One region of the Mucilaginibacter sp. P2_D11 genome, then DNA from elsewhere that is predicted to be linked to it. Evidence: riboswitches for the same ligand, from Rfam matches in the RefSeq annotation. Region 1 holds a riboswitch; each other region holds the start of a gene.
The links. A riboswitch is a leader RNA that binds a small molecule or an ion and turns the genes downstream of it on or off. The one in region 1 is predicted to bind S-adenosylmethionine.

Region 1 (4,215 bases):
TTGGTTATCATATTTAAGTTCTCCGCGTACATAGTATTGAAAGCCCTGCGTAAACGGCGTAAGTATAGCGGCAATGCTGGGGTCGCCATGCTGCAGGGTGTCTTTTACGCGGCCATCAAAGGTGCCTATCGTTTGGGTATCGCTACCTAACAGCTCAGCAGTAAATTGGCCATCTGTTACCCTTCCGTTCGCTTCCGTCAAATAATCCCTGCTTAGGCCGGTAAAATAATGCAGCGAATCTATCACCTTGTTTACTAAAGCTTGTGGCGCGGCATCGCCCAAATGAAGAAAACGAGTATAAGTACCCTGCCCGAAGGCTGCTGCACGGCTCATCAATTGCTCGTCGGTAAGGCTATCCAGGCGGGCATCTAACTTATGATGGTAGCGGGCTGTAACCGCATATGTTGGCAGGTAGTAAGCATAAGGCGTTTCGTTACCCTCGTTAAAACTAATCAACTGGTAATTAAGCGCCGGCGAAATAAGCGTTATGCCGGAAAGCTTTACCCCGCCGTTGGCCTGCAGGTTTTCGGCCAGGCCCACAGCGCGTAGTCCGCCGTAACTTTCTCCGGCCAAAAAAACCGCATCGTTTTCCCTGCCGTTATCTGCCAGGTAGGCGCGTATGAATTCGGCGATGGAACCGATATCTTCTTTATAGCCATAAAACTTGCGGGCATCGGTACCGTGGGCAGCACGGCTGTAGCCGGTACCAACAGGATCTATAAATACCAGGTCGGTAAAACCAAGCCAGGTATTGCTGTTGTCTTCAACCCTGCCATTGCCGCCGACGCGCACCGGCCCAAACGAACCCATATGCAACCATAGTGCAGATGAACCGGGCCCGCCGTTAAACACAAAGGTAACGGGGCGCTTTGCAGCACTAATGTTATTATCAAGGCTGTAGGCCACGTAAAAAACATTAGCCGCAGCCCGGCCTTTCGACTGCCCTATACCCAGATAACCTGCTTTTGCCCTATAAGCCAACGTTTTGCCATTTAAGGCTATGGTATGCGAAGTTACCGCAGTGCTAAAGGCCGCAGGCCCCGCTGCAACATCTTCAGACGGGCGATGGGCAAATTCAGACCACGAAGTAGAAAGTAAAGCAATAGTGCCGGCCAGCAAAATAGTGGCAATAAAACGCAGATTGATTGTAACAGTAAAAGAAGAAGGTAACATGGGAGGCAAATAATAATTTTAATAAACAGCGGTTGTTTTTGCTTGGGGGTTAGCAACAACAGCTGCACATACCCATCTGAGGCATGGGCATTCGCATTAAAAATTGATTATTTAAACCTTGGGTTATCATTATAAAACACAGTACCGCTATATGCGGGTGCTGCAAATGTAATGGTAAATTTCGTTTCCTCAAATTTTTTCTATAATTTCTATGGGATTAATAGAATTTATTTACATTTGCATCGAAACGTTCTTTTAAACTTATCCAGAAAGACCGAGGGAATGGCCCTATGACGTCTTGGCAACCTATTATTTAAGGTGCTAATTCCAACTCCTGCCAAAACAGGAGAAAGATAAGAGTGCAAGTTTTCAACTTGTTAAGCGGTAAATCTCACCTCGCTTTCTGGCCTGTTTAAATCAAAATTTAATTAAATTACCATGAAAGTTTACCTCGACAACGCCGCTACCACCCCACTTGATAAAGAAGTGTTTGAAGCCATGACGCCGTATCTGCTCAATCATTTCGGCAACCCGTCGTCGCATCATCAGCACGGTCGCGAAGCAAAGCAAGCTATTGAAAGCTGCCGCAGTACCATTGCCGGTTTGCTCAATGCCTCGCCCAGCGAAATCATTTTCACATCGGGCGGCACGGAAGCCGATAATACTGCCATACTAACGGCGGTGCGCAACGCCGGCGTAAAGCATGTAATTACCACAAGGTTCGAGCATCATGCTGTGTTAAGTTTGCTGGAGCACCTCGAAAAAACCGGCGAAATATCCTTAAGCTTCATCGCTCATGACGAAAAAGGGAACCTGGATCTTAGTCATTTAGCATATTTACTAAGCACCAACCCGCACAGCCTGGTATCGGTAATGCACGCCAACAACGAAATTGGCAACCTTAACGATATTGAACAGATAGGCAACATCTGCGAAAAGTACGATGCGCTTTTCCACACCGATACGGTACAAACCATGGGCCATTATCGGCACGATGTAAGCAAGCTTAAGGTTCATTTCCTGGCTGCCTCTGCCCACAAATTCCACGGGCCAAAAGGTATAGGCTTTTTATATTGCCGGCAGAGCCTAAGGCCGGCCAAATTGCTGCACGGCGGCGGGCAGGAAAGAGCGTTGCGTGCAGGCACAGAAAACATCCCCGGTATAATCGGCCTTACCAAAGCATTGCAACTGGCCTATGCCGATATAGACGGGCACGGGCAATACATACAGCAATTAAAAGACCATCTGATTGCCGGGCTTACCCAAACGCTGCCGGGCGTACGCTTCAACGGAAATTCGGCCATTGCGGATAAAAGCTTATACACCGTGCTCAGCATCAATGTACCATCGTTAAACCCCGACCTGCTGCGATGTTTGGACGAGTATGGCATATCTGTATCGGGCGGGAGCGCCTGCAGCAGTGGCTCATCGTCGCACGTGCTTAGTGCGCTTGGCGTTGACGCAGGTAGAGATACCATCCGATTCTCTTTTAGCAAATTCAACACCCCGGAAGAGATAAATTATGCCGCCGGTAAACTTGCGGCTATTTATCAGTTGATTGCGGCATAATTGCGCAAAGGCAGCCGGTCCCGTTTCCTGTCAGTTTTTTATTGATAAGAATAGGGGCATGGCAAAAACATATAAGGGTTCTTCTTAATACGCAGCAAAAACAAGGTGGAGTGGCCGAGTGGTTAGGCGGGAGCCTGCAAAACTCCTTACGATGGTTCGAACCCATCCTCACACCTCCCATAATTAAAAAATGAAATTAAGCTATTTATATATCTTGTTGGCCGCCCTTTTTATATGCTCTGCGGCCACTGCGCGTGGTTGCGTGCCCGATACGCCTGCAAGGGTACTGGTGGTGATTGCGCACCCCGATGATGAGAGCGAAATGGCCGTTACCCTATACAAAATAGCTAAAGAACACCACGGCCTGGTAGATATTGCGGTTATCACCAATGGCGAGGCGGGTTATAAATACTCCACCCTTGCCGAGGCTTATTATAACATAAGCCTTACCAATGAACAGGTAGGCCGCCGAAAGCTGCCCGCCATCCGAAAACAGGAACTTAAAAACGCAGGGCGCATTATTGGCGTCCATCGTTACTATTTCCTAAACCAGCCCGATGCACATTTTACCCTGAACGAACGGGAACCAATAGACACCAGTTGGAACGTGCCCTACGTGAAAAAGGCCTTGCTTACTGTCCTCAACAAAAATCGTTACGATATTGTGCTTACCCTTTTGCCCGTGGCCCAAACGCACGGTGCGCATAAAGCTGCTACCCTACTGGCATTGGAAGTTGTTAACAGCCTCCCCGCCGACAACAGGCCGGTAGTATTGGCGGTAGCTACCCGCGATAAAGGTAATGCAATGCCCGGTTTCGGTAACGATTACAAGTACCCTCTGTGCCATACAACTGCCGACACCCCCAGCTTTTTTATCGACCGCACGCAATGTTTCAGCTACATGAACCGGGTGAACTATAAGGTAATTGCTAACTGGGAAATTGCCGAACATAAATCTCAGGGCTACACCCAAATGACGATGAACGTTGGCGACCTGGAGGAGTTTTGGAGTTTTACCCTAAATACCCCAGCCGGCCTTGATTGGTGCAGGGGCTTGTTCGATATCTTAAAAACTCCGCCACCGGCGTTGGCTAAAACTACCTATTGACATTTGCGGGCATCTCCAAACGCAGCCTGGAAAATGAGTTATTTCATCAGTTCCCGCTGGATGTTGAACAGGAATTCGAAGAGGTTCATCTCGGTAGGTATCTGTAATTTTTTGCGCAGGCGATAGCGGCTTACCTCCACTCCACGTACAGATATCGCCATCAGTTGGGCTATCTCCTTGCTCGACAAGTTCATGATGAGGTAGGCGCAAAGCTTCAGTTCCTGTTGATTGATGGTGCTGTAGCGATCCTTAAGCAAGGATAAGAAGCCCGCATGCACCCTATCGAAGTGAATGGAGAATTGCTCCCATTGTTCGTTCAGCTTATCTTCTTCGGTAAGCATGCGCTGTATCTTTTTGATTTCGGC
Region 2 (4,215 bases), on a different contig from region 1:
CTTCTTGTTTGCGCGACTGGCATCGGATATAGGCATAGAAAACTTGGTTATACCGCAGGGCAATAGCCGCTACTTGCTGCCCGATGGCAGCGAGCGTTTCCTGGTAAACGAACAAATATTATTGGAATACACCCAGGTACTCGGCGGGAAGCTATTCGAGCCGATAAAAACCACCAACGTACAAAACCTGCGATGCATGACCACCTGGTGCGTAAGGAAAAATGATGCAGGTGATGCACATATCCTATAGCGCTCGATACATAATATAGGTGTCTACCAAACCTAATTGCTGATGCCGAAAACCGTTTGGCGTTGTTCCGATGATGGAAAACCCCTGTTTTTGCCAAAGCTTTACCGCCGTTGCATTGGTTGATACCACGAAGTTGAACTGGATACCCACGTACCCCGCTTCCGTGGCCGTGTCTACAGAATGCCGGCAAAGCATGCCGCCTACGCCTTTTTCCCTTGCGCCGGGATGCACCATATAACCGCAATTGCCCGTATGGTTGCCCAGGCCAGGCTGGTTAGGCTTAAGGTAGTAAGTCCCCACAACCCGGCCATCCTCGATCGCTGCAAAAGTTTGCATATTGGGTGCAAGCCAGTATTCCATCATGCCGTCGCGTGTGGTTTCGGGGTCGAATGCGTAGGTATCGCCGGATTGTATTACTGTCGAGAATATTTCCCAGATGCCATCGTAATCTGCCGGGATGGCTTTCCTTATTTCTATTGCCATGGTTTGGTGTGTTACCGATGCTTCAAATTTGGGGTATTGCCGGCTTTAAATCAAGTTTGGCGAGGCAAACCATAAAAAAGCGACAGGCTCCCCAGCCCGTCGCTTTCTGAAAACTAAATTATCCACTTTTTATTTGACGCCGCGGGTAGATTCGAACTACCGTTGAAGGTTTTGCAGACCTATGCCTATCCTCTCGGCCACGCGACTTTATGCTTTTCCTGTTATTTATTCGGCTGTGGTGTTAAGCGTAAGTAGGGTTTCACCTCTACAAAGCCCTTGGGGAACTTGGCGGGGATATCCTCTGTTTTGATGGATGGCAGCACCACTACCTGCTCGCCATCTTTCCAATCGGCCGGGGTGGCTACGCTGTGGTAAGCAGTAAGCTGCAGCGAATCGATCACGCGCAGTATCTCCTGGAAGTTGCGGCCGGTTGATGCGGGGTAGCTGATGATCAGTTTTATCTTTTTATCGGGGCCGATGATGAACAACGAGCGCACGGTAGCCGTAAGCGATGCGTTGGGGTGTATCATGTCATAAGCGAGGGATATCTCGCGGCTTTCGTCGCCAATAATTGGGAAGGTCACTTCCACGCCCTGGGTTTCGTTGATATCGTTTATCCACCCCTTGTGCGATTCGGTGTTATCCGTGCTCAGCGCAATAACTTTTACGTTACGTTTCTCAAACTCATCTTTAAGAGATGCTGTTTTGCCTAGTTCGGTGGTGCAAACAGGGGTGTAATCTGCAGGGTGGGAGAATAATACGCCCCAGCTATCGCCCAGGTATTCGTAAAAATCAATGTCGCCAAGGGATGTTTGTGCTTTAAAGTTTGGGGCCTCATCGCCAATTCGTAAGCTCATAGTTGTAAGTTTTAATTTTAATATTTTTTATAGCAATATTACGCTATCGGTTAATCAATAGTAAAAACTTATCCAATAAAATTTGAGGAAGAAAGGGGAGCCGCCGGCAGATAACGGCATCATTACGAACGCCGTTTGTCTTTTAAATCAGCTTATCTGTCTCCGCATTGGCGGAGCAGGAATTAGCACCTTACACCAGGCGCGAAGCCGGTACAGGTTGCTAAGACATCATAGGGCCTTTCCCTCTGTCTTTCTGGATAAGTATTTTTAAAGAACGATTATATCACAAAAGTAGCTATAAAAACTACAATTCCTATAGATTTTGTTATTTATCTCGGGTGAATCTGTAACTAACTGAAAATCAAAACATAAAATGACTTATATTGTATCAAGCCCACACGTTATGAAAACTGCGCTACCACTTCATCAACATTATAAACCGGGTTGGCACCGCGCTGGGTAGTTCGGCTATGATATGCGTTTAATTTTCATCGAACGTATAGTTAGCGATTCGCCAATTTCTAAACCACCCGTATCACTTAGCTCAACGCCGGTCATAGCTTCTGACTCTGGGAATATAGCAAGGTCATCAACGAACTCTCTCATGGTAACTTGCTTTTCACCATTAATGTCAAATCGCCGGGCAAATAAATCTTCTACAAATTTTTGGACCCTGTTACGCCTTCGTTTCATTTGTAAATGGCACCTGAGCTATTATCTTACGAAAACTGTGCTACCACCTCATCAACATTATAAACCGGGTTAGCGCCGCGCTGGGTGGTTACATAGGCACCTACCGCGCAGGATTTTTCAAGCAGGGCTTGCATGGGGGTGCCGTTAAGCAAGCCCGTAATAAACGTTGCCAGGAACGAATCGCCCGCCCCAACGGTATCCACCACGCAAACTTTGCAGCCGGGGTGCTCGTAATATTGGTAATCGTTCCAAATGATGGCACCATGCTCGCCGCGGGTTACGCAAATGATTTTAGTGTGGAACTTGCTTTGGAACTCCTCTATCTTTTGTTTCAGGTCGCCGCTGCTGCCGTGTATAAGCAACTCGGCTTCTTCTTCGTTCATTTTGATTACGTCGGCACGGGCAGCCAGCGTTTCGATGGTGTTCATGGTAAAATGCGGCGGGCGCAGGTTCACATCGAATATTTTAAGCGCGTCGCTCTCATCAAGCACGTTGAGCAGGGTTTCGAAAGAAGCTTGCTCGCGGCAGGCCAGGCTGCCAAAAACGATGGCGCCTACTTTTTTAGATGTAGCTTCTAAAGGTTCGGTAAAGCCTATATTATCCCAGGATACAGGTTGCGGGATAATGTACGTGGCGGTGTTATTTTCATCCAGCTGTACAGTTACTTCACAGGTAGGCAGCTTTTCGTCGCGCTGTATCAAATCGCTGAAAAGGCCATTCTCCTGAAGGAAGCCCGTTAGCTCATTGCCCGAGGCATCGGTGCCTACGCTGCTGGCAAACCATACATTGTTGCCTTGCTGCACCAGGTGGCGTGCTACGTTCATAGGAGCACCGCCCGCTTTTTTAACATCGCCAAAGGCATCCCATAAAACTTCGCCGTAGCACAAGATTTGTTTGTTCATAAATTGATTGAGGGCTGAAAGATGAAAGCATAAAGCTAAAATATTTTTTGACACGATTTAGCGATTGAAGGATTTGACGGGATTTTTTTAATTGCCTGAACCATGATTTGCTTGATTACCGGATTATGGGACTATTCCGATTGCGAAATTTTATCGGGGTATCCCTTAAACAAGCAAATCATGGTTCAGAAAAAGGACAGCTGGATTGATTTTAATCCTGTCAATCCTTAAATCCTTTAATCGTGTTATCTTTTAATCATGGTTCGGAAGCGTTATATTAGTTGAATGAAAAAGCAAATTCTCTTCTCTTTTCTCCTGCTTCTGTGTTCCTGCTTCGCTATAGCGCAAAATAAAGATAAGCAAGCCATCGCCAAACTAATGGCCGACCAGCAAACCGCCTGGAGCAAAGGCGACCTGGAGGGCTTTATGCAAGGCTACTGGAAGTCTGATTCATTAATGTTCATTGGCAAGCGTGGCCCGGCTTACGGCTGGCAGGTTACGCTGGATAACTATAAAAAGGGCTACCCCGATAAAGCTGCAATGGGCGAGCTTACCTTTAGGCTGGATAAGATAGAGCTGCTGGGTAAGAACGATGCCTTTGTAATGGGTGCCTGGAGCCTCAAACGAGAGAAAGACGCACCCGGTGGGTATTTTACGTTATGGTTCAGGAAGATTGATGGTCAGTGGAAGATTGTGTGTGACCATACGAGTTGATAAAGATGGCGATCATTCAATAATACCGACAGTATGCTGCACCTGATTTTCGATAGCTGGATAGCTAGCCTCTTTAGGCTTATAGGTGTTTGCGTGCTTTTTACATTGGGATACTTCAAGCAAATAATCCGCCCGGGGGCTAAAGCTTATTCTTTCAGGAGTATTTACTATATGGAGTATGACAAGGAGGATGAATTCAAAAAAGGCATGGAGCGGGCAGGACAGCAAATGGCAGGGTTGATGTTCGTTCTGTTGCTATTGGCAATTTATGCGCTAATTTGATTGAGGGAAAAGCAGGTTTGTTAAACCGCCAGGT
Region 3 (4,215 bases), on a different contig from region 1:
ACGTGAATAGCCGGACCTGAATAGTTTGGCGCAACCTTAACCGCCGCATGTATACGCGAGGTTGTTGCACCGCCGATAATGAGCGGGATAGTAAAGCCCTGGCGTTCCATTTCTTTGGCAAAATGCACCATCTCATCTAAAGAGGGTGTGATCAAACCACTCAGCCCAATAATATCTACATCCTGCTTTTTTGCTTCCTCAATAATGCGCTGGGCAGGCACCATCACCCCAAGGTCTATCACCTCGAAGTTATTACAAGCCAATACCACACCTACGATGTTCTTGCCGATATCGTGCACATCGCCTTTTACGGTGGCCATCAATATTTTGCCGGCATTTGCGCGACTGCCGCTGCTATCTTCGCCTGCATCTATCACGCGCTGTTTTTCCAGTTCGATAAAAGGCAGCAGGTAAGCAACGGCCTTCTTCATCACACGGGCCGATTTTACCACCTGTGGAAGGAACATCTTACCCGCACCGAACAGGTCGCCCACTACGTTCATGCCATCCATCAGGGGGCCTTCTATCACCTCCAACGGCTTGGCAAATTTCTGTCGGGCTTCTTCCACATCTTCATCCAGATATTCGATGATACCTTTTACAAGGGCATGCGATAAGCGCGCTTCTACAGGTTCTTTACGCCATTCCTCATCGCGGACGATCTCTTTGCCTTTACTTTTGATGGTATCGGCAAATTCCACCAAACGTTCGGTAGCATCATCGCGGCGGTTCAATAATACATCCTCTACCAGTTCCAGCAGATTTTTTGGTATCTGCTCGTAAACTTCCAACATGCCTGCGTTTACAATACCCATATCCAAACCCGCCTTAATGGCGTGGTATAGGAATGCCGAGTGCATAGCCTCGCGCACGGTGTTATTCCCCCTAAAGGAGAAGGAAATATTACTCACCCCGCCGCTTACTTTGGCGTAAGGCAGGTTTTGTTTTATCCAGCGGGTAGCTTCAATAAAGTCTACTGCGTAATTGTTGTGTTCTTCCAGACCTGTTGCCACGGTCAGGATGTTCGGGTCGAAAATGATATCCTGCGGCGGGAAGCCAACCTCCTCTACCAATATCCGGTAGCTGCGTCCGCAAATCTCTTTACGGCGTTCCAGCGAATCAGCCTGGCCGGTTTCGTCGAAGGCCATTACTACGGTTGCAGCACCATAGCTTAATATCTTGCGGGCGTATTCCTTAAATTTCTCTTCGCCTTCTTTCAGCGAGATGGAATTTACGATGCCTTTCCCCTGTAAACATTTCAAGCCGGCCTCTATCACAGTCCATTTAGACGAATCTATCATGATTGGCAGTTTGGCGATATCCGGTTCAGACGCCACGAGATTCAGGAATTTCACCATCACCGCTTCCGAATCTATCATCCCCTCATCCATGTTGATGTCGATTACCTGCGCGCCGCCTTCTACCTGCTGCAGGGCAACAGTTAGGGCAGCCTCGTAATCTTCGGCAAGGATGAGTTTAGAGAATTTTGGCGACCCAGTGATATTGGTACGCTCGCCGATGTTTACGAAGTTGGTTTCGGGTGTAAGGGTAACGGATTCTAAACCGCTCAAACGCAGGAATGGCGCAATCTCCGGCTTCTTTCGTGGCTGATGCCTGGCAGCTTTTTCGGCGATGCATTGAATATGATCTGGTGTGGTGCCGCAACAACCACCAACGATATTAACCAGCCCAGCCTTGATGAAATCATCAACCTGGTGGGCAGTTTCGTGCGGGGTTTCGTCGTAAGCGCCAAATTCGTTTGGCAAACCTGCGTTAGGGTAAGCAGAAATATACACACCTGCCTTTTCGGATAGTTCCTCCAAATGCGGCCTCATTTCGCGGGCACCTAAAGCGCAGTTCAGTCCAACAGAAAGCAAATTTGCATGACTGATTGAATTCCAGAAAGCCTCCACCGTTTGGCCCGAGAGCGTACGGCCGGATGCATCGGTAATGGTACCGGAAATCATCACACCGCCGGTATCCCTAAATGCCGGGTAATCTTTACCGGCTTCCTTGCATTCTTTTTTATAACGGTCGATGGCAAACAAGGCAGCCTTAGCGTTTAGGGTATCGAAAATGGTTTCGACTAACAGCACATCAGAGCCACCATCTACCAAGCCGCGTACCTGCTCGTAATAAGCTTCGGCCAAATCATCGAAGGTAACAGCGCGGTATCCCGGGTCGTTTACATCAGGCGACAGCGATGCTGTACGGTTTGTGGGACCAACGGCACCGGCCACAAAGCGCGGCTTTGCCGGGTTTTTGGCGGTGTATTCGTCCGCTACTTCGCGGGCTATGCGAGCGCCTTCGTAGCTAAGTTCGTAATCGAGTTCTTCGAGGTGATAATCTGCCAGCGATATTTTTTGTGTGCTGAAGGTATTGGTTTCGATGATATCCGCGCCGGCATCTAAATATTCGGCATGGATAGCCTTGATCACATCCGGGCGGGTGATATTCAGCAAGTCGTTATTGCCTTTCAGGTCGGATGCATGATCGCGGAAACGCTCGCCGCGGAAATCCTCCTCGGTGAGTTCGTACCGCTGTATCATGGTGCCCATTGCCCCGTCGATAACCAGGATGCGTTTTTCTAGTTCTTTTCTAATGTCCATTGTAAACAGTTGGCAGTTGCCGGTTAGCAGTAGGCAGCTAGAAAATTTACCGTATAGCAAACTGCCAACTGTAAACTGATTACTGCAAACTGGTATATAGCTTATCTCGAAAAGTCAGGGTATAAAAAATGACTTTCGCTTATCTTTCCTAACCGATTTTCTCCCGGCTAAGTAGAATGTAGCACCTTGTAAGCACAGGTTGCCAAGACATCGCAGGGTCTAATCCCTCCGCCTTTCTCCATAAGCATTACAAATATGAATATTAATGTTGTAATGTGCAAGGCTGCGCAAGTATGGGGAGATAAAGTTGCCGTAGGGCAACTTTATCTCCCCGGAAGGCCGATGAAATGGCCGTTTTGGGGTTAATACAGCAAATGATCGTAGGGGTATCGTTCCGTATGCATCGTTTTTACGGCATCGTAAAGCATGGTGCGGAACTCTTCCAGGTTTTCTTTTTGGGTGGCCGAAATGAATATCGCAGGCGCATTGTTCTTGGCCATCCAACTGTGGTTGAAATCGTCCATCGTAAGTGGGGTGTCCTTGATGTCGATATTATGGTCGGCAGGGTTAAAGGCATCGATCTTATTGAACACCGTGATAGTTTTTTTATCCAGCACCTTCAAATCCTTCAGCGTTTCGTTTACGGTACGTATCTGGTCCTCAAACGTCGGGTGCGAAATATCTACCACGTGTATCAATATATCCGCTTCGCGCACTTCATCCAGGGTAGATTTAAAGCACTCTACCAAATGGTGCGGCAGCTTACGGATGAATCCTACGGTATCTGATAGTAAAAACGGCACATTCTCTATCACCACTTTGCGCACGGTAGTATCCAGCGTGGCAAACAGCTTGTTTTCGGCAAAAACTTCAGATTTTGCCAGCATGTTCATGATGGTCGACTTACCTACGTTGGTATAACCTACCAAAGCCACGCGTATTAAAGCCTGGCGGTTTTTGCGCTGGGTTTCGTTCTGTCGGTCGATAAGCTTCAGGCGCTCTTTCAGCAACGAGATCTTGTTCAGGATTAAACGCCTGTCGGTCTCAATCTGGCTTTCACCCGGGCCGCGCATACCAATACCGCCTTTTTGGCGCTCTAAGTGCGTCCATAAACGGGTTAAGCGTGGCAGTAAATATTGCAGCTGAGCAAGCTCCACCTGGGTTTTGGCTTGCGCCGTTTGTGCGCGACTTGCAAAAATATCCAGGATAAGGTTGCTACGGTCGAGTATTTTCACCTGCAGTTCGCGCTCAATGTTGCGCATTTGCGATGGCGTAAGCTCATCATCAAAAACCACGATGTCTATTTCTTCGGCAACAACATATTCTTTTATTTCGTCCAGCTTACCGGTACCCACGAAGGTGGAACGTTCCGGCCGCTGTAATTTTTGGGTAAAGGTTTTCACGGTGAGGCCGCCGGCGGTGGCAACCAAAAACTCTAATTCTTCTAAGTATTCTTTTTCGCGTGCTTCCGTTTCGTTGGGGGTAATCACCCCAACCAGCACTACTTTCTCCTGCTTCACAGCAGTATCATAAAATTTCTGTTTCATAAATAAAAATAAAGATACGCGGATTTACGCAGTAATGCGCGCGGCGTATTCGATAAAAC
Region 4 (4,215 bases), on a different contig from region 1:
AATCCATCACTTTGGTTAGGTACCAGTAGCTGTAGGCATTGAACCGGTTTACCAGTTTTTGGCCCTGATAAGCCTGGTAGCTCGATGCCCTAAAGTTATCGGTATGGGCGCTATCCTCTTCCTGTTGGGTAATATCGTAGGTTTTATACCCGCGGTAGGATAACAGCGCTATGCTGCGCGCAGCCAGCAATCCTTTGCTTCCGCCATCAGGCGAATTAGCGTAGAAGGTACGGTCGGCCCTGATGGCCAGTCGTTGCGATTCGTTGAAGGCGATGCCCCATGGCGAGTGGCGGGCATTGGTTGCGATGAGGATAAGATTTTTGATGCGCGCCGGCTCGGTAATGCTCCATTCCAAAGCCTGCTGGCCGCCTAAAGATCCGCCTAGTAACAACTCGATATGTTCTATTTCGAGGTGATCGGCCAATAGCTTATGCGCCTTCACCATATCGCGGATGGTAAATTCGGGGAAAGCCAGGTAATAAGGCTGACCGGTATTAGGGTTGATGCTTAACGGGTTCGAAGTTCCGTAAGGCGAGCCGATGATATTGGCGCAGATAACGAAATGCTCATCGGGGTTAAAGTAATCATGCTCGCCGAAGAGGCCTTTCCACCAATCAAAAACATCAGAATTTGCGGTAAGTGCGTGGCATACCCAAACTACGTTATCGCGGTTTTTATTGAGGGTGCCATAGGTATTGTAGCCTATTTGCAGGTCCTTTATTTTACTGCCGCTTTCCAGCTCGAATACACCGGTGTAGGTAAAACTTTCTAAACTCATCTCTATACTTTTTGTTGCTTTGGGAGCAGTTGTTATACAACCGCTCCCCGGCAACACCACTTAAAAAAAACTAAAAAAGAAAAAACTTAAGCCAGTTCCAGCTCTGCTACTTTAGCAAATGCTTGTTCAAAATCGGCTTTAATATCATCAATATGTTCAATGCCAACGGCAACGCGCAGCAGGGCAGGGGTAACGCCTGCAGAAAGCTGCTCGGCATCGCTCAACTGCTGGTGCGTAGTTGCTGATGGCTGTATGATCAGGGTTTTGGCATCGCCCACATTAGCTAAATGGCTTACCAGTTTAAGGTTGTCTATAACTGCAGAAGCCAGTTCCTTATCGCCTTTCAGTTCGAAGGAAAGCACCGCGCCGAAGCCATTTTTCAGATACTTTTTGGCCAGGGTATGCTGCGGCGACGATTCCAAGCCCGGATAGTTCACTTTGGCTACCTGTGGCTGGCTTTCCAGCCATTTGGCAAGTTCCAGCGCGTTATCTACATGGCGTTGCACGCGTAACGAAAGCGTTTCCAATCCCTGTATGTTCAACCAGGAATTGAATGGTGATTGCGATGGACCGAAATCGCGCAGCCCTTCCACACGGGCGCGGATAATGAACTGGATATTGCCGAATGGCCCGTTTACACCGAATACATCGGCAAAAACCAAACCATGGTAACCCTCGGACGGCTCTGTAAATTGCGGGTATTTGCCATTACCCCAGTTGTAATTACCACCATCTATAATAGCGCCGCCAATGCTGGTGCCATGGCCGTTTATCCATTTGGTAGTAGATTCTACCACTACGTGTGCACCGTGTTGCAATGGGCGGAAAAGGTAGCCGCCTGCAGCGAAGGTGTTATCTACGATAAGTGGCAAATCGTGTTTGTTGGCCAATGCCGCCAATTTTTCAAAATCGGGGATGTTAAAACCTGGATTTCCAATGGTTTCCACGTAGATTGCTTTGGTTTTATCGTCGATAAGCGGCTCTATGCTTTCGGCGGTGTCATCGGCAGCAAAACGCGCGTCTATCCCCAAACGCTTAAAGGCAACTTTAAACTGATTGTAAGTGCCGCCATACAAGTATGGCGAGGTAACGAAGTTATCGCCAACCTGCAGTATATTATTCAACGCCAGGAATTGCGCCGCCTGGCCGGAACCTGTTGCCAAAGCCGCTACGCCGCCCTCTAAAGCCGCGATGCGTTTTTCGAACACATCGGTAGTAGGGTTCATGAGGCGGGTATATATATTGCCGAATTCCTTCAGCGCAAACAGGTTGGCACCATGTTCGGCACTATTGAAAACGTATGAGGTAGTTTGGTACAAAGGAACGGCGCGCGCGCCTGTGGTAGGGTCGGCCTCCTGGCCTGCATGCAGTTGTAAGGTTTCGAATTTCAAGTTTGACATAATCTGTAGATTTAAAGGGTTTTGTATGAAAAATATTTAATTACGATAGGATAAGCATATCCTTTAGGGTATCACGCGTGCTTCCAGAAAATAAAAAGGGGGAACGTGTTACGGGATTAGCAGCAGCAACACATGCAAATACAGCCAATAATTTGGTTGTATGCAGAAGATAACCCCAATTGGGATTGCTGGTTGTTTTGCTGAGCTACGTAAATTGTACTTTTCATGATTAAAAATTTATATCCCCCGGTATTCTTTTTCCGGGACAGGAATTGGCACCTTCTCCAATTTGGAGGGTTGCCAGCGGGTTTTCGAGCCTGATCTCTCGCCGCTTCTTTATAAACCAAAATCCTTTTGAGGGGAATTGATTAAGGTATCTCTACCGATTAACGTGGGCAAATATAGGGCAATGCCGTTTTAATATCCAAATAATATTTTAATTTTATTGTGAGTGGTAGGATAGCACCTTGTAATAAGCGTTTTTTTTACCCAAAAGCGCGAAGACGACATATTAATCAACATCCGTAATGTTATTGTGTATGGCTTTGTCCCATCGGGACAACTGGTTGGTAGAAATATGGTCTTATACAGCTATAGGTTACACCCGGTCGTGTTTGTTTACACTTTAATTTAGTCCTGAATGGTGTTACGCTTTAGCGGATATTGTTACGGATGCGGCTCAAATGCCGGGGCGCAAAGCCCGGCATAGAGGTCAACTGCTGTAAAAGTATCTTACTGCAAAAGGTGGGCTAACGGGTAAGCAATTTTTTGTAACGTTGCTCGGCAGTTAGTATGGTAACAACGCTATATCGTTGTCACCGGCAACGGCATATCGTTGTTTGGTTTTGTACATCACGGCCATTGGCAAGACCAGCCGTCAGGGAAGCTGTTTCTATCGACCATTTAAGCGCAATTTTTGATTTGCCGGTATATTTGTAGCTGTGGCAGGGTTTGTGGGTAGGCTGTTGCGCGGCTGCGGTGTTATAAGTCGTTTATCCCTCATCAGTATCAACCTAAGGAGAATGCTCACAAAACCTGTCATAGCCATATTATCGTACCTCTTGCTAACGGTATGCGCATATGCCCAGCCGGCCATCCCCAGGGATATCTACAAACTGCAAAAGCAATTGGCTCAAAGCAAAGCCGATACGGCCCGCGTGCGTGTACTGATTAGTATTAGCCGTTATTTTGCCAACAGGGTAAACAGCAAACCCGTACAGGCAGATAGCGCGTTGGTTGCCGCCACCAGGGCCAACCAGCTTTCGGGCAAATTATCGTACCCGCGCGGTCTCGGGCTAAGTTACCAGGCAATGGCTATAGCATGGAGCAAAAAGAAGGATTTTGCCAAATGCGATGCACTCATCAAAAAGGCCATCCCTATATTTCTGGCTAGTAACCTGTACGAGGATGCGGCTGAAGCCTACCTGAATATGGAGGAAATTTACCTGGCAACCGGTAAAGAGGATTTTAAGGTTAGGATTGGCTATTATGAGCAGGCGCTACCGCTTTTTCTTAAAGCAGGGGCGCACCTTAGGGCAGCGGCTACGCTTAACAACCTGGGCGATTTTTACCTGCAGATAGAAGATTACCAGCGCTCGATAGATTACCTTACCCAGGCACTTACCCAATACAAGCTTGGCGGTTATACTGCGGTGCAAAACACGTATAACCTTATCGGCAATAATTACATGTACCTCGATAAACAGCAGGAAGCGCTTAAATACCAATTGCTGGCTGTTAAAACGGCCGAAGCTGTTGCCGATACCAGCATGGATATTTGCGCCATTTACAACCATGCCGGAATGGTATATTATGCCAGCGGGCAGTTTGAGCCATCCAGAAATTACTTCGCCAAAGCATTGCAGGTTGCCGAGAAGTATCACGACCCGGTGGCTATTGATCTGGCATACAACCTGGCCAATAATTATAACGCACTTGATAAGCCTTCAAACGCTATCCCTCTGCTGCAAAAAGCGGAGAAAGAATACAAGGAAGTAAGGCCCAATCAACGCGTTTTGCTTGATGTGGTTTACCTGA

Region 2: it holds a riboswitch for S-adenosylmethionine, as region 1 does, so the genes downstream of both, AC1DXC_RS19035 (peroxiredoxin) here and AC1DXC_RS05735 (cysteine desulfurase family protein) in region 1, are expected to answer to the same signal.
Region 3: it holds a riboswitch for S-adenosylmethionine, as region 1 does, so the genes downstream of both, metH (methionine synthase) here and AC1DXC_RS05735 (cysteine desulfurase family protein) in region 1, are expected to answer to the same signal.
Region 4: it holds a riboswitch for S-adenosylmethionine, as region 1 does, so the genes downstream of both, AC1DXC_RS09240 (O-acetylhomoserine aminocarboxypropyltransferase/cysteine synthase family protein) here and AC1DXC_RS05735 (cysteine desulfurase family protein) in region 1, are expected to answer to the same signal.

Annotation. Positions count from the first base shown of each region.
Region 1 covers NZ_JBFUEA010000003.1:206,709-210,923, reverse strand. The annotation lists gene AC1DXC_RS05740 (S10 family peptidase) at 1-1,173, opposite strand, end outside; SAM riboswitch class I at 1,432-1,533, shown strand; gene AC1DXC_RS05735 (cysteine desulfurase family protein) at 1,612-2,742, shown strand; tRNA gene AC1DXC_RS05730 (tRNA-Cys) at 2,847-2,918, shown strand; gene AC1DXC_RS05725 (PIG-L family deacetylase) at 2,933-3,850, shown strand; gene AC1DXC_RS05720 (triple tyrosine motif-containing protein) at 3,889-4,215, opposite strand, start outside.
Region 2 covers NZ_JBFUEA010000012.1:70,616-74,830, forward strand. The annotation lists gene AC1DXC_RS19020 (class I SAM-dependent methyltransferase) at 1-250, shown strand, start outside; gene AC1DXC_RS19025 (N-acetyltransferase family protein) at 245-733, opposite strand; tRNA gene AC1DXC_RS19030 (tRNA-Cys) at 870-940, opposite strand; gene AC1DXC_RS19035 (peroxiredoxin) at 955-1,590, opposite strand; SAM riboswitch class I at 1,740-1,854, opposite strand; gene AC1DXC_RS19040 (hypothetical protein) at 2,059-2,283, opposite strand; gene AC1DXC_RS19045 (carbohydrate kinase family protein) at 2,310-3,185, opposite strand; gene AC1DXC_RS19050 (YybH family protein) at 3,471-3,899, shown strand; gene AC1DXC_RS19055 (hypothetical protein) at 3,933-4,181, shown strand.
Region 3 covers NZ_JBFUEA010000001.1:479,586-483,800, reverse strand. The annotation lists gene metH (methionine synthase) at 1-2,609, opposite strand, end outside; SAM riboswitch class I at 2,746-2,856, opposite strand; gene hflX (GTPase HflX) at 2,972-4,156, opposite strand.
Region 4 covers NZ_JBFUEA010000005.1:148,815-153,029, forward strand. The annotation lists gene AC1DXC_RS09235 (homoserine O-acetyltransferase family protein) at 1-778, opposite strand, end outside; gene AC1DXC_RS09240 (O-acetylhomoserine aminocarboxypropyltransferase/cysteine synthase family protein) at 865-2,178, opposite strand; SAM riboswitch class I at 2,413-2,523, opposite strand; gene AC1DXC_RS09245 (tetratricopeptide repeat-containing sensor histidine kinase) at 3,201-4,215, shown strand, end outside.